DNA from 2 places in the Rhizobium sp. WSM4643 genome. Region 2 is predicted to be linked to the other one. Evidence: riboswitches for the same ligand, from Rfam matches in the RefSeq annotation. Region 2 holds a riboswitch; the other holds the start of a gene.
The links. A riboswitch is a leader RNA that binds a small molecule or an ion and turns the genes downstream of it on or off. The one in region 2 is predicted to bind FMN.
Positions count from the first base shown of each region.

Region 1: it holds a riboswitch for FMN, as region 2 does, so the genes downstream of both, ribB (3,4-dihydroxy-2-butanone-4-phosphate synthase) here and N1937_RS13570 (6,7-dimethyl-8-ribityllumazine synthase) in region 2, are expected to answer to the same signal.

Region 1 is NZ_CP104040.1:2,311,451-2,318,142, reverse strand. Features, by position in the region: gene mobA (molybdenum cofactor guanylyltransferase MobA) at 1-591, opposite strand, end outside; gene N1937_RS11700 (DMT family transporter) at 617-1,525, opposite strand; gene N1937_RS11695 (SDR family oxidoreductase) at 1,864-2,631, shown strand; gene N1937_RS11690 (IS110 family transposase) at 2,872-3,858, shown strand; gene ribB (3,4-dihydroxy-2-butanone-4-phosphate synthase) at 4,182-4,817, opposite strand; FMN riboswitch at 4,944-5,094, opposite strand; gene N1937_RS11680 (glucose 1-dehydrogenase) at 5,287-6,069, opposite strand; gene N1937_RS11675 (SDR family oxidoreductase) at 6,324-6,692, opposite strand, start outside.
Region 2 is NZ_CP104040.1:2,677,667-2,684,358, reverse strand. Features, by position in the region: gene ampC (class C beta-lactamase) at 1-290, opposite strand, end outside; gene N1937_RS13580 (LysR family transcriptional regulator) at 414-1,298, shown strand; gene N1937_RS13575 (VOC family protein) at 1,439-2,128, opposite strand; gene N1937_RS13570 (6,7-dimethyl-8-ribityllumazine synthase) at 2,386-2,820, opposite strand; FMN riboswitch at 2,899-3,040, opposite strand; gene N1937_RS13565 (SRPBCC family protein) at 3,288-3,734, shown strand; gene N1937_RS13560 (GCG_CRPN prefix-to-repeats domain-containing protein) at 3,855-4,166, shown strand; gene N1937_RS13555 (hypothetical protein) at 4,278-4,502, opposite strand; gene N1937_RS13550 (adenylate/guanylate cyclase domain-containing protein) at 4,739-5,854, shown strand; gene N1937_RS13545 (ArsR/SmtB family transcription factor) at 5,925-6,569, shown strand; gene N1937_RS13540 (MFS transporter) at 6,566-6,692, shown strand, end outside.

The sequences.
Region 1 (6,692 bases), 370 kb from region 2:
GAGATCGTCAGGCGTGTTGATGTTGAAGAAGGGATCGAGCAGGCTGGCACGAGTCGGATGCAGCGGGAACGCCACGTCCGTTACGTCATGCCGTAACAGGAAGTCACGCACACGCCGCTTCTCGTCGCTGGCGATCCAGGCTTCGAGATCGGCGGCCAGCGTCACTGGCCAGAGCCCGAAGACGGGATGGCTTCGGCCCTCGGAGGCGGCGATGGCGATCTGCGACGAGTGCTCGACCGCTGCCGCCAGCCGGGCGACGAGATCGGCCGGGAAGAACGGGCAATCCACCGAGACGGTGACGACATGGGTGATCGAGGGCAGGCTGGCGGCATAGACCATGGCCGCATGGATGCCGGCCATCGGTCCGGCCTTGCCGCGAATATAGTCGGGAACGACAGGCACGTCCCCGGCGGCGGCATCGGCATTGACGGTAACGAGCAAGACCTGCTGCGAGAGCCGGGTCAACACATGGCGGAGCAGGCTCTCGGTCCCAAGCATCACGCCTGCCTTGTCGCGGCCCATGCGCTGCGAGCGGCCGCCGGCCAGCACGACGCCTGCTATGTGAGATTTATCCAACGAGAATTCAGCCATCATCCTTCCTCAGCCATCATCTGCTTCAGACGGGCGCGCGCGGCGCGGATTCCTGCGCGATCGGCGACACACGGCGCTTAGCTTCACGATAGAACGTATAGAGGCCGGAGGCGATGACGATCGCAGCCCCCACGAGCGTCCAGCTATCAGGCACTTCGGCGAAGAAGAGGAAGCCGAGCAGAGAGGAAAAGATTAGGCTGGTATAGCGGAATGGCGCGACGAAAGAGATTTCGCCGGTGCGCATGGCGAGTATGACCGACTGGTAGCCGACGAGCACCAGCACCGATGCGAGCACGAGATGCCCAAGGGCGCTAGCGCTGACCGGCTGCCAGCCGCCGAGCGCCGGAATGAGTAGCGCACCGAAAAAGGAGGCCGATATGGCGGTGATGACGGTTATCATCAGCGAGGGAATCTCCGGACTGATGCTCCGGGTGGCGAGATCGCGGCCGGCCGTCGTCAGCACCGCGGCGACGCAGAGGAGGGCGGCGGGGGTGAATCCATCAGGGCCGGGACGGATGATGATCATCACGCCGACGAGGCCGACGAGGATCGCCGACCAGCGCCGCCAACCGACCGGCTCGCCGAAGAAGAGCGCCGCCCCGAAGGTAACGACCAACGGCAGCGATTGCAGGATCGCCGAGGCATTGGCGATCGGCATCATGCCGAGCGCGGTGATATAGGTGACGGCGGAAAGCGTCTCGCAGATGATCCTGAAGATTATCATCGGCTGCAGCATGATGCGCCAGGAACGCAGCGCGCCCATTTTCCAGGCGATCAGATAGACAAGCAGGCTGGTGAAGAGGCCGCGCAGGAACATGATCTCGCCGGCGTTCATATAGGCGATCACCGATTTGGATAAAGCGTCGCTTGCGGAAAAGCCGGCCATCGCCAAGCTCATATAGATGGCGCCTTCAGTATTGCGTGACCGCGGCATGAAGAGATTCCCGTTACCTGTGCGCTCCTTTTAATCGCGAAGATGCATGGAGGGAATCGGATGAATGTCACACACAGCATAAATCGATGATGCGACGCACAATGGCACTGACGTCGACGCAGGCGCGTCGGTGGAGATCGCGGCAAATCACCGTTTGATAAGGTGAATTCCGATACTTCCAGCGCAGCGATCAAGGTTCAAACCTGACCCGCGGTGGCTGTCGCTCAGACCGACATCGTCGGTCGTAAGCGGTTTTTCTTTTCCTGCGCGGGAAACGGGTGGCTGCATCGCCTGATGTTTGAGATCTCTGGTGCCGCAACAACCCAGGAGAAACCGACATGACACTTCTGAACGGCAAGATCGCCATCATCACCGGCGCAAGCTCCGGCATCGGCCGCGCGGCGGCGAAACTCTTTGCCCGGGAAGGCGCGAAACTCGTGGTCAACGGCCGGCGGCAGGAAGCACTTAATGCCGTCATTGCCGAAATCGAGGCGGAAGGCGGGCAGGCCGTCGCCATATCAGGCGATGTCAGGGACGAGGCGCTGCAGGCAAGGCTTGTCGAGACGGCGGTCTCGCGCTTCGGCGGGCTCGATATCGCCTTCAACAATGCCGGCGTCATTGGCGAGATGGGGCCGGTGACAGGGCTTTCGCTGGAGGCATGGCGCGAGACGATCGAGACCAACCTCACCGCCGCCTTCCTCGGCGCCAAGCACCAGGCGGCGGCAATGGGAGCGCGCGGGGGATCGCTGATCTTCACCTCGACTTTCGTCGGCCACACCGCCGGCATGCCGGGCATGGCCGCTTATGCCGCCGGCAAGGCGGGGCTTATCGGCCTCGTGCAGGTGCTCGCCGCCGAACTCGGGAGGCAGAACATCCGCGTCAACGCACTGCTGCCAGGCGGCACCGACACACCCGCCAGCATCACCAACGCGCCGGACGCCACGCCGGAACTGCTCGCCTTCGTCGAGGGGCTGCATGCGCTGAAACGCATGGCCCAACCCGAAGAGATCGCCAATGCGGCGCTTTTCCTCGCCTCCGACATGTCGAGCTTCGTGACCGGCACGGCGATGCTGGCGGATGGCGGCGTTTCGATCAGCCGGACATAGGGCGGACGATCGGGGCCGTTCATTTGCATTCGCTTGCGCTCAACGCATTCGCGGCTTTGCCGCTCACCCCCTTGCATGTTCAAACTGCATCCGTTGATGATGGGTGCGACCCCTGGGGGATGGCCATCCCCCAGGGGTCGGACGGGCGGGACCGTAACCCCCTTGGCGTGAACCGGGGATGAGCCTGGTCCGCCCGTCCTTCGCGTTTGTCCTGAACAGATAGTGGGGAGCAGGTCCCGTATGCAAGGCAAGGTATCGTCCGAACGCACCGCGATGGCGACAGTTTATGTCGGCATCGATGTCTGTAAAGAGTGGCTGGACATTCATCTGCATCCTCTCGGCCGCAGTTTTCGGGTGACCAACGACACGGCCGGCCTGCGCCGCCTCAAGCGGGAGCTCGATGCGCTTGACCAGATGCCGCGCTCGGCGCTGCGTATCGTCATGGAAGCGACCGGCAAGTGGCATCGCGCCGTCCAGCGCTCGCTGCATGCCGATGGCTTTTACGTGTCGGTCGTCGACCCGCTGCGCGCCCGGCTGTTTGCCAAAGCCTGCGGCTTTCTCGCCAAGACCGATCGGCTCGATGCGCGGTTTCTGGCCATCATGGGAGAAGCCCTCAAGCCCGCACAGACCCCACCGCCGGACCAAGCGCTGGAAGCCCTGCAGGAACTGGTCAATGCCCGATCTGCCGCCAATGGCGAACGCACCGCCCTGTCCAACCGGATGAAGACGGCCGTGACCGCCTTCCTGCGCAAGGAACTGACGCGCCGGCTTGCCGCGCTCGACACCCATATCGCAAGACTGGACGCCGAGATCGAGCGCAGCATCTGCGCCGATCCCGAGATGCGCCGCCGCCTCGACATCCTCATCTCCATTCCCGGCATCGGAGCCGTCACCGCCGCAAGCCTGATCGCTGGCCTTTGCGAACTTGGCGCCTGCTCCGGCAAGCAGGCCGCCATGCTGACCGGCCTTGCGCCGATTGCCTGCGAAAGTGGCGAGCGGGCCGGACATCGCTCCATCAGGGGCGGACGCCCAGCACCCAGGAACGCCATCTACATGGCCGCCCTGTCCGCCTCCCGTCACAACCCGGACCTCGCACGCTTCGCCGCAAGGCTGAAGAAAGTCGGAAAACCCAATAAGGTCGTCCTCGTCGCCGTCATGAGAAAGCTCATCGTCCTGGCAAACACCCTCATCACCAAAAACCGCATCTGGACACCAAATCCACCTTGACACCAAACACAGATGCTCATCTGCCTGCCGGCATCTTCTCCCTGCTGGGGAGAAGGGGAGTCGTGGCAACGTCTTGCATTCTTGGGAGCCCAGTTGTGGAAATGACAGCCGTTCGGCTTGCTCCCGCTTCTCCCCGGTGGGGAGAAGATGCCCGTAGGGCAGATGAGGGGGGGTGAGGAGCAGTCGCGACGAACGCCTTGAGCACAAGCGAAAGGCAATGGCCTCAGCGGAGAATAACCCGGCGCACGCGTCCCATCCGTCGAGGCCCATTAGGCCCCTTCCGAATGAGGCGCTCTGCTGTTGGTGCCGCCTTGAGGCTACGATCAGGCGACTTCGCGTATGTCTTTTGCCGCCTGGCGTTCGAGATAGGCAACCAGATCCTCGATGGTGACGAGCAGGAGGTCATGGCGTTTGGCGAAAAGGGTGAGCTCGGGGAGGCGGGACATGGTTCCGTCGTCATTGGCGACTTCGCAGATGACGCCGGCCGGGGTCTTTCCGGCGAGGCGGGCGAGATCGACGGCAGCTTCGGTGTGGCCAGGGCGGCCGAGCACGCCGCGGGGATTAGCGCGCAGCGGAAAGATATGGCCGGGGCGGGCGAATTCGTCAGGCTTTGTGCGATCGTCGACGAGGGCGCGGACGGTGGCGGCGCGGTCGGCTGCCGAGATGCCGGTCGTTGTGCCCTTGAGATAGTCGACCGAGACCGTGAAGGCGGTTTTGTGCGATTCCGTGTTGTTGGGCACCATCAGCGGTATATCGAGTGCATCGAGACGCTCGCCTTCCATGGCGATGCAGACGAGGCCGCGGGCGTGGGTCATCATGAAGGCGATTGTTTCCGAGGTGACGGCATCGGCGGCGACCACGATATCGCCTTCGTTTTCCCGGTTCTGGTCATCGACGACGACGACCATCTTGCCGCTGGCAATGGCTGATATGGCATCTTCAATTCTTGCGATAGTCATGCTGTCTGGCCTTTCAAGGGTTATGTCAGCGGGCTGACATGATCTGCTCGGCTCAATCCGTGAGCGAGCCTTCTGCCCTTGGGCGAACAAACGTCAGCCGACTCCGGGATGGAGTGCGACTGCCCGTGTTGTCCTCTTCCATCCGGACTATACCGTCGGCTCCGGCATCTCACCGGATCTGCTGACCTTCCGGCAGGAGGTGCCGGAAGCGCTCGCGGGCTCCAGGATTGCTCCTGATACCGCCGGTGGGGAATTACACCCCGCCCTGAGAACATTTCAAAGATAGAATCAAAAACAGGCGGATGGCAAGGTCACTCGACGGGGCAAAAATGCAAAGCTGCCATGACGCCGATGGACACACTGTTCACATGGAGGCGACGACCGGGTCGCCTTCCGCGCTTCGTTGGTGGTTTGATGTTTGTTTCAGGTCGTTGTCTCAAAGCCGCTGCGCACTTTTGGGCGACCTGCGTCAGGACATGATCAGGCCGCCGTCGACATTGATCGTCTGGCCGGTGATATAGGCGGCGTCCTCGCTGGCGAGGAAGGTCACCAGGCCGGCGACGTCTTCGCCAGAGCCGGCCCGTTTCATCGGGATGCCTTCGACCCATTCCTTCATCAGCTCGCCGGGGGCGTAGTTGCCGAGCAGCTTGCCCCAGGCCTGGTCGTTATAGGCCCACATGTCGGTCTCGATGATCCCGGGGCAGAAGGCGTTGACGGTGATCTTCTCGGTCGCGACTTCCTTGGCCAGGCTCTGGGTAATGCCGACGACGCCCATTTTCGAGGCGGCATAATGCGGCGTGTAGATGAAGCCGTCGCGGGCCTGGCCGGAAGCGGTGTTGATGATGCGGCCGCCGCGCTTGTGCTTGCGCATCCTTGATATCGCCTCCTGGGCGCAGAGGAAGACGCCCTTGGTGTTGACGGCCATGACCTTGTCCCATTCGTTTTCGGTCAGGTCCTCGACGCGGGCAATAGTGATGACGCCGGCATTCTGGATCGAGACGTCGACCGAGCCGAATTCCTTTTCGGCGGTATCGTAGAGGGCGGTGACGCTCGCCTTGTCGGTGACGTCGCCGATGAAGGAGACCGCCTTGCCGCCTTCGGCCCGGATCTGTTCGGCGACGCCGTGAACCAGGTCCTCGTTGGCCGAGACGACGAGATTGGCGCCCTCGCGTGCAAATCGTCTAGCGATGGCGGCGCCGATGCCGCGGCTACCCCCGGTAATGACGACGGTCTTCTGCTCAAAGCGTTTCATGCTCTTTCCTTGTCCATCGATAAACAGAAAATCTGGGTGCGATCTATCATGCGATCATTGTTGGAGCTCAACTGATCCTCGGGAATTCGGACCGCCGATGACGACCCGAGCCCTCCTTCCGTTCGATCAGCGCGAAGGGCGGGCAGACCGCGATATCGCACGCCGTCGTGCCCGTTAGTCCCTTCAGCGCCTCGATCTCAGCCAGGGAGGAAGCGAGACCGGTCACTTTCCAGCGGCGGTAATGAGCTTTCTCATCACCAGCAGCAGAAACCGCCGTCGACGAGAAGATCGACGCCGGTCACGAAACTTGCCGCATTCGACAGCAGGAACACAGCCGGACCGACCATCTCGTCGACTGTTGCCATGCGCTGCATCGGCGTCTGCTCTTCGAAGAGCTTGGTCTGGTGGACCATCTCCGGGCGGGTGTTCATGGGCGTTGCCGTGTATCCGGGGGAGATGGTGTTGACGCGAATGCCGCGGTCGACCCATTCCATCGCCATAGACTTCGACATATGGATCACGCCCGCCTTGGAGGCGTTGTAGTGCGCTTGGTTCAGCCCCCGGTTTACGATCACACCCGACATGGAGGCGATGTTGACGATGGAGCCGCGTCCATTCTTCAG
Region 2 (6,692 bases):
GAGGCGAGGGTGACTGTAAAGGTTTTGCTGATCGATCCCAGTTCGAACATGGTCGCCGGAGTGACGGGCCTGTTAGTGTCCTTCGACACGACGCCGTAGTTGAAGATGTGGTTCTGCCCGTCAACGGCGATGGCAACGGCCATGCCCGGAATGCCGTATTTATCCATAATTGGTCTTATCGCGGCGTCCGAGATGGCTTTCAGTTTCATTTCGTCGGCCGCAAAGCCACTCGTGGAAATACATGTCGAGACCAACGTAGCCGATAGAGTTTTTATCCAATTGCGATTCATTTTCATCCTCCGCAGGCAGCTTTCAATCAACGCAAAGGCGCATGAGGACGGCATTTAACGGCACTGTTTTGCGGCAGCAAACGATGATATCTCGGAGGAGATCCAAGAAAATCTAGGGCTAAGATGGTTCGGCAATTCCTCCCTTTAAATGGCTTGAGGGCCTTCGAAGCATCGGCAAGACATCTCAGCTTTACCCGTGCCGCGATTGAGCTTTGCGTTACCCAGGCCGCTGTAAGCCAACAGGTCAAAAGCCTGGAGAGGCGATTGGGGGCTGCGCTTTTTCAGCGCCTTCCAAGAGGCTTGAAAATCACCGCAGAAGGCGAAGCTCTTTTGCCGACCTTGACCAATTCCTTCGATCAGATGGCGATCACGTTGGACCGGATTGAAGCCGGGCAGGTGCGGGAATTGCTGTTCCTTGGCGTGGTCGGGACGTTTGCCGTCGGCTGGTTATTGCCAAGGCTTTCGGATTTTCAACGGCAGCACCCGTTCATCGATGTGCGCATTTCGACAAACAATAATCGCGTCGATATGGCGGCCGAGGGACTGGACTTTGCCATTCGCTTCGGCAGCGGTTCCTGGCATGGCACAGAAGCGCTGCGTCTGTTCGACGCTCCGCTCTCTCCTCTGTGCACGCCCAAATTGGCCGAGCGTTTGAGGCGGCCTGCAGACCTGGTCGAGGCGACGCTTTTGCGGAGCTATAGGGCGGACGAATGGAGCACCTGGTTTGTCGCAGCGAACGTTCCTCCGGCGCCCCAGATAAACGCAGGCATCGTCTTCGACTCTTCCCTGGCGATGATGGAGGCGGCCCTGCAAGGACTGGGGATCGCTCTGGCCCCGCCTTCGATGTTTTCCAGACACCTATCCTCGGGGGCTATCAGACAACCTTTTGCTACCACCATATCGTTGGGGAGCTATTGGCTAACCCGACTTCAATCGAGGCCGTCAACAGCGGCCATGCTCGCATTTTCCGGTTGGGTAACGTCGCAGATGTCTCCCGCATCCCAATGACGGCTTCTGGCGGATCCCGGTACTCGATCTGACGCCGGCAAGGAGATCGGTAATGTTAGGCTAAGACACGATAGAGCATTTCGGCATGGGCGCGCCATACCGAAATGCCGTTGCTTCTCAGAGGATGTCGCCGCCATTGCCTATAAGGGCAGTTGCTTGCCGGCTTGTTCGCTGACCATGTATTCGGCGTACCAGTCCGGCCAGTTCTCGTCGTGTTTGCCGCCGTTCCGTTTCTCGTGTTCACCGTGAGCGGTCGCCGCGCGGCGCAGCGCTGACGCAAGGTCTGTCGACGTCGTGAATTTCGTCTCGTCGGCATCGATGCGTCCCGGCAACCGCGTGGTGACCTCCTGAAACAGCCAGCCGTTGCCGTCGGGATCCTTGAAAGATGCAAAGGAGCGATAGCTGCGGTGATCGGGATCGCGGCCGGCGATCCGCAGCCGCCCGAACAGATAGGGCTCGTCCTTGCCGGCATAGACGCCGGCCGCGTCATGGAACACTTGGCTCACCTCGACGCCGCGGGCGATGAGATCGCGGCGGGCTGCCTCGATGTCGGAGACGATAAGATAAAGCCCCTGGGCTGAGCCGGGGGCTGCGGCGGTGACGTTCTTGCCGAAGATGATCGCGCAGCCGGAGCCGGGCGGGGTAAACTGGATCACCCGGAAATCGGCATCATTGGCGAAGTCGGCGTCGAGCCGCCAACCCAGCCCGTCGTAAAAACGTTTGGCGCGGTCGACGTCGGAAACGGGGATGACGACCACCTCGAGCTTGGTGTCGACGGGCTGAGTTCTCGGGGTCTCGATGGGGGTTTCGCTGCGCAGTGCATTGCTCATCTTAAGCTCCTTGGGTTCTGGATGTCTTGAGAATTGCGGACACGTGACGGGCCAAGTTGACCACGGCGCGGTGGGGTCGTCGAATCAATTATTCTGTCTGATTTGGCCGGTATTAGCGGATTCCGCTGCGACACACGGCGCGTCGCTTTCATTCCTGCGGTTGGTGAGGTCATGTCGATCCGATGAGGCGGCGGGGTCGGTCCCCCGCCACTTCGTCTGTCGTCCTGCGGCTCGTCGAGCCGGCGTGCAGGAAGTTCCTACGCAGCAAGGGCGGCGCGGGTTTTGCCGATCGTCAGAGCCGCCTTTGCTGCCTCGCGCCCTTTCTCGACGAAATGTGCGCGGTAGATCTGCTTGTGATGCTCGGTTTCCTGATACTGATGCGGCGTCAGCGACACCGACAGCACCGGCACACCGGTATCCATGCCGGCGCGCATCAGCCCATCGACGACGGCCTGGGCGACGAATTCGTGGCGGTAGATTCCGCCGTCGACGACGAAGGCGGCGGCAACGACAGCGGCATAGCGTCCAGTTGCCGCAAGATCGCGCGACAGCAGCGGCATCTCGAATGCGCCGGGAACATCGAACACATCGATCTGCTCGGGCGGAATAAGCTGATGAAAGCCATCAAGGGCGCGGTCGACGATGTCGGCGTGCCAGCTGGCTTTGATGAAGGCATAGCGGGTGGGTGTCATGGTAATCTCCTTTGGCGAAAAGACACATCACCCAAGGCGATCACGAACGTCCCCGACAGCCGCAAGGGCGGCAGGAACGCACGTTCTCTTTCATCCGGACTATGACCGTCGGCTCAGGCATCTCACCTGATCTGCTGACCCTTCCTGAGAAGGCGCTCGCGGGCTCGCAATCTGATTACACACCGCCGGTAGGGACTTGCACCCCGCCCTGAGAACGGTGCGAACAATAGGGGGAAGGCGACGGGCTGGCAATAGGTCGAAATGCTTCGCGGCCAATGTAGGATCAGGGCTCCGAAGCGGCGATTTCGCTTGTTGGTTGATCGCGACGGGCAAGCCCTCTTGCTGAGGATGCGCTTGCGCCTACATGCATCCAGTGAGGACATTCACGTCAGAATAGCACGGCAAGACAGGATGCGCCGTCTCCACCGGAGGCGGGCAGGGCCGTGGCAACCACGGGAGAGAGAGAGATGCAAGACCCCTTCGTCGTCCACCGCGAGGCGCATATCGCGGCGCCGCCGGCCGCGGTGTTCGCGCTGATGACCGACCCGGAAAAGATCCTGCGCTGGATGGGAACGGAGGCGCAGGTCGAGCCGCAGCCTGGCGGGCTCTATCTTGTCAACGTCACCGGCGCCCGCTTTGCGCGCGGCTCGTTTCGAGAAGTGGTTCCGGTTCATCGCCTTGCCTATAGCTTTGGCTGGGATGGCAGCGAAGTGGTGCCGCCAGGGTCGAGCCTGGTCGAGATCGACCTGATCGAGCAGGGGGGCGGAACGCTGCTGCGGCTCACCCATAGCGGCCTGCCGAGCGCCGAGCAATGTGCCGGCCATGCGGAAGGCTGGGCGCATTACCTGGGGCGGCTGACCGAGGTCGCCGCCGGGCGTGATCCGGGTCCCGACGCTTTTTACGGCAGAACTTGAGCGGTTTCCTCGCGGCCCAACCACGCTCTCTGCGCGCGTCAAACATGAACGCGCAATTCATCTCCAGTTCAATTTAGCGGCCATAAGCTCGGGGTGGCTGGATTGAAAATGGAGTTCTCGATGAAGGCACTTTCTATCGCGGCTGCCTTGCTTGCCGGCAGCCTCTCGTTCGGCACCGCGGAGGCGATGCCGCTTGGGACAATCAATGTGCAGAGCAATGTCACAAAGGTCGACTACGCCTGCGGTCGCGGCTGGCATCTGACGCGCTGGGGCGAATGCCGGCCAAACTGGAGACGCCCGCCGCCGGTAGCTTTCTACGGTGGTCCGCCCCGCTGGGGCTGGGAGCGGCGTCACCGGGATTGGGATGGTCCGCGCTGGCGCCATGAGCGGCGCTGGGATCGCGATCGGCGTTGGCGGGATGATGATGACTAAGGGTCTCGCTTAGGTGAAAATGGACGAAGGCCGGAGCGATTTCGCCCGGCCTTTTCTGATGAGATAGGTTCGTCGACGCTGACCGGCAGCGTCCTCCCGATTTGTCTACGGTCAGATCCTGCTGACGAGCCAGTGCTTGTCGTCGATCAATTCCTCGAGCTCGACGGGATCCTTGACGCCGAATTCGAACCATTCGACAAGTTCCTTCGCCTTGCGGCTGCTCTCCTCCGCCGTCAGTTCGACCTGATATCTTTCGCACCATCGCCGAAGGATCGACGTCAGCAGCGTCATGTCGTTTCCATCCAGCGGATCTTTCGGCCAGAATGTCGTACCCATCGCACCCCTCAATCACACGATGATGAACGACCTTATAATGGAATCAAAGTCGCGCAAGTTTAAAGTGTTTATTTTTCGTTTTCCACCGCGGTGGTTTTCGACAGGGGATGCGGTCGTCCTTTTGGGGGCCACAGGTTGAGTCGATGGGAACGTCCTCATGGACATTCGGAGTGGCTGCCTGCGCTCACCCGGGGGACATCCTTGCGGCCGCCCCGGTCAGCGTGCGATGTTAAGCCATGGATCTGCCGTCTCCCCTTGCCTGGCTGGTTGACGAGGCCGGTGCCTCACCCAGTCCCGAATGGTTTCTGGCCGAACTCGGACGCCGGCTGCTGGCCGATGGCTTGCAGCTTTTGGGCGGCGCGCTGACGCTGTCGGTGCCGCATCCGATCATCGCGCGGCGCACCTGGCTGTGGCGGGCGGAGACCGGCGCTGTCATTGAGGCTTTGGCCTTTGCCGCGGCTCCGCGGAGCGAAGCCGGGCGCGAGTGGCTGGCCGGGCTCGGGCCGGTATGGGAGGACCGGATCGGGCCTGCGCAGGATAATCGGTCGGACAGCCCGCTGCTCGGCTGGGCGAGGGTTTCCAGCGGGGAAGGGGCAGGTGCATTCGGCCCGGCCGAGGCTGGCCTGCTGCGCGAGGTCGCGCGTTTTGCCGCAGCGCCGCTCGCCGCTTTGGCGGCGCGCGAGGCGCGGGCAGCGCTGCTTGAAGCCTATCTCGGCCGCCGTAGCGCCGCGCGAGTGCAGGCCGGCGCGCTTGCCCGCGGATCCGGCGAGACCATCCGCGCCGCCCTTCTTTGCGCCGATCTGCGCGACTTCACCGCCCTCTCCGAGGTGACCGAACCTCACGTGATGATATCAGCACTGGACGCCTGGTTTGACCGCGTCGCCGGCGCAGTGCATGCCTTCGGCGGCGAGGTGCTGAAATTCATCGGCGACGGCGTGCTGGCGATCTTTCCGGTCACGGCTACGTCAGGCGAGCGCGACGCAGGCCGAGCGGATCGCGAGGCCTGCGAGGCCGCACTTCGGGCGGTCGCCGCCAGCCGTGCCGGCATGGCCCATCTCGATCAGCTGCGCCAGGCGCAGGGGCTGGCGCAGCTGCCCTTCGGTGCGGCGCTGCATTTCGGCGAGATCCTGTGGGGCAATATCGGCGCGGCCGACCGGCTGGATTTTACCGCCATCGGCCCCGCCGTCAATCTGGTCAGCCGGCTGGAGGGGCTCTGCAAGCCGCTCGGCCGAAGCGTGCTGATCTCGGGCACGGTGGCAGCGAATACGGCGACGGCGCTGACGCCGCTCGGAGAGCACACCTTGCGCGGCATCGCCGACCCTTGCGCTGTCTTTGCCCTGCCGACGGATTGAGCTGCGGCAGCCAAGACAGTTTTGCAAAGAAAGATTTGCAAAAATATGTTTGTAATACTAGGCTGGCGGCATGAAAACACCGCGCCCGCAGCCTGCTCAATCAGTCACCGCACCCCGCACTATCAGCCGCGTCGTGCCCGATCCGACCGCGCTGAAGGCGCTGGCGCATCCAGTCCGATTGCGCATGCTCGGCATGCTCAGGGTCGATGGACCTGCGACGGCGACGCAGCTGGCAGTGCGGCTCGGGTTGAACAGCGGCGCCACCAGCTATCACCTGCGTCAGCTTGCCCAATACGGCTTCATCGAGGAAGCGCCGCATGCTTCGCGGCGCGATCGCTGGTGGCGCGCCAGCCACGAGCTCACCTCGGTGCCGGCAAGCGAGATTGAGGGCGAAACGCTGGATCTCGATCTCGCCTTCAACCAGGCCGCACTCTCGCTGCAGGTCGGCCAGATGCAACAGGCGCTGGAGGAATATGCCGAGCTGCCGGCAGAATGGCGCAAGGCGAGTACGGCCAGCGACATCATCATTCCGATGACGGCGGAACAGGCCGAAGCCCTGACCAAGCGGCTGACCGATATCATTCTCGAAGCGATGCGGGTGGCTCCGCCTTTGGGAGAGCTGGCACCCCCGGATATGGTTCCGTTCTCGATCATGCTGCACGCCTTTCCCTATCCGGGCCGGCTTCCGCACCGCGAGGGGGATGACGAGCCATGAGAAGGGGTGGGCCATTCCTGGCGCTTGCCGCAGCCGAGACGCTTTCGCTTTCCGGCACGCGGCTGTCGACCATCGCTATTCCCTGGCTGGTGCTGAGCACGACGGGCAGCCCGGTTCTGACCG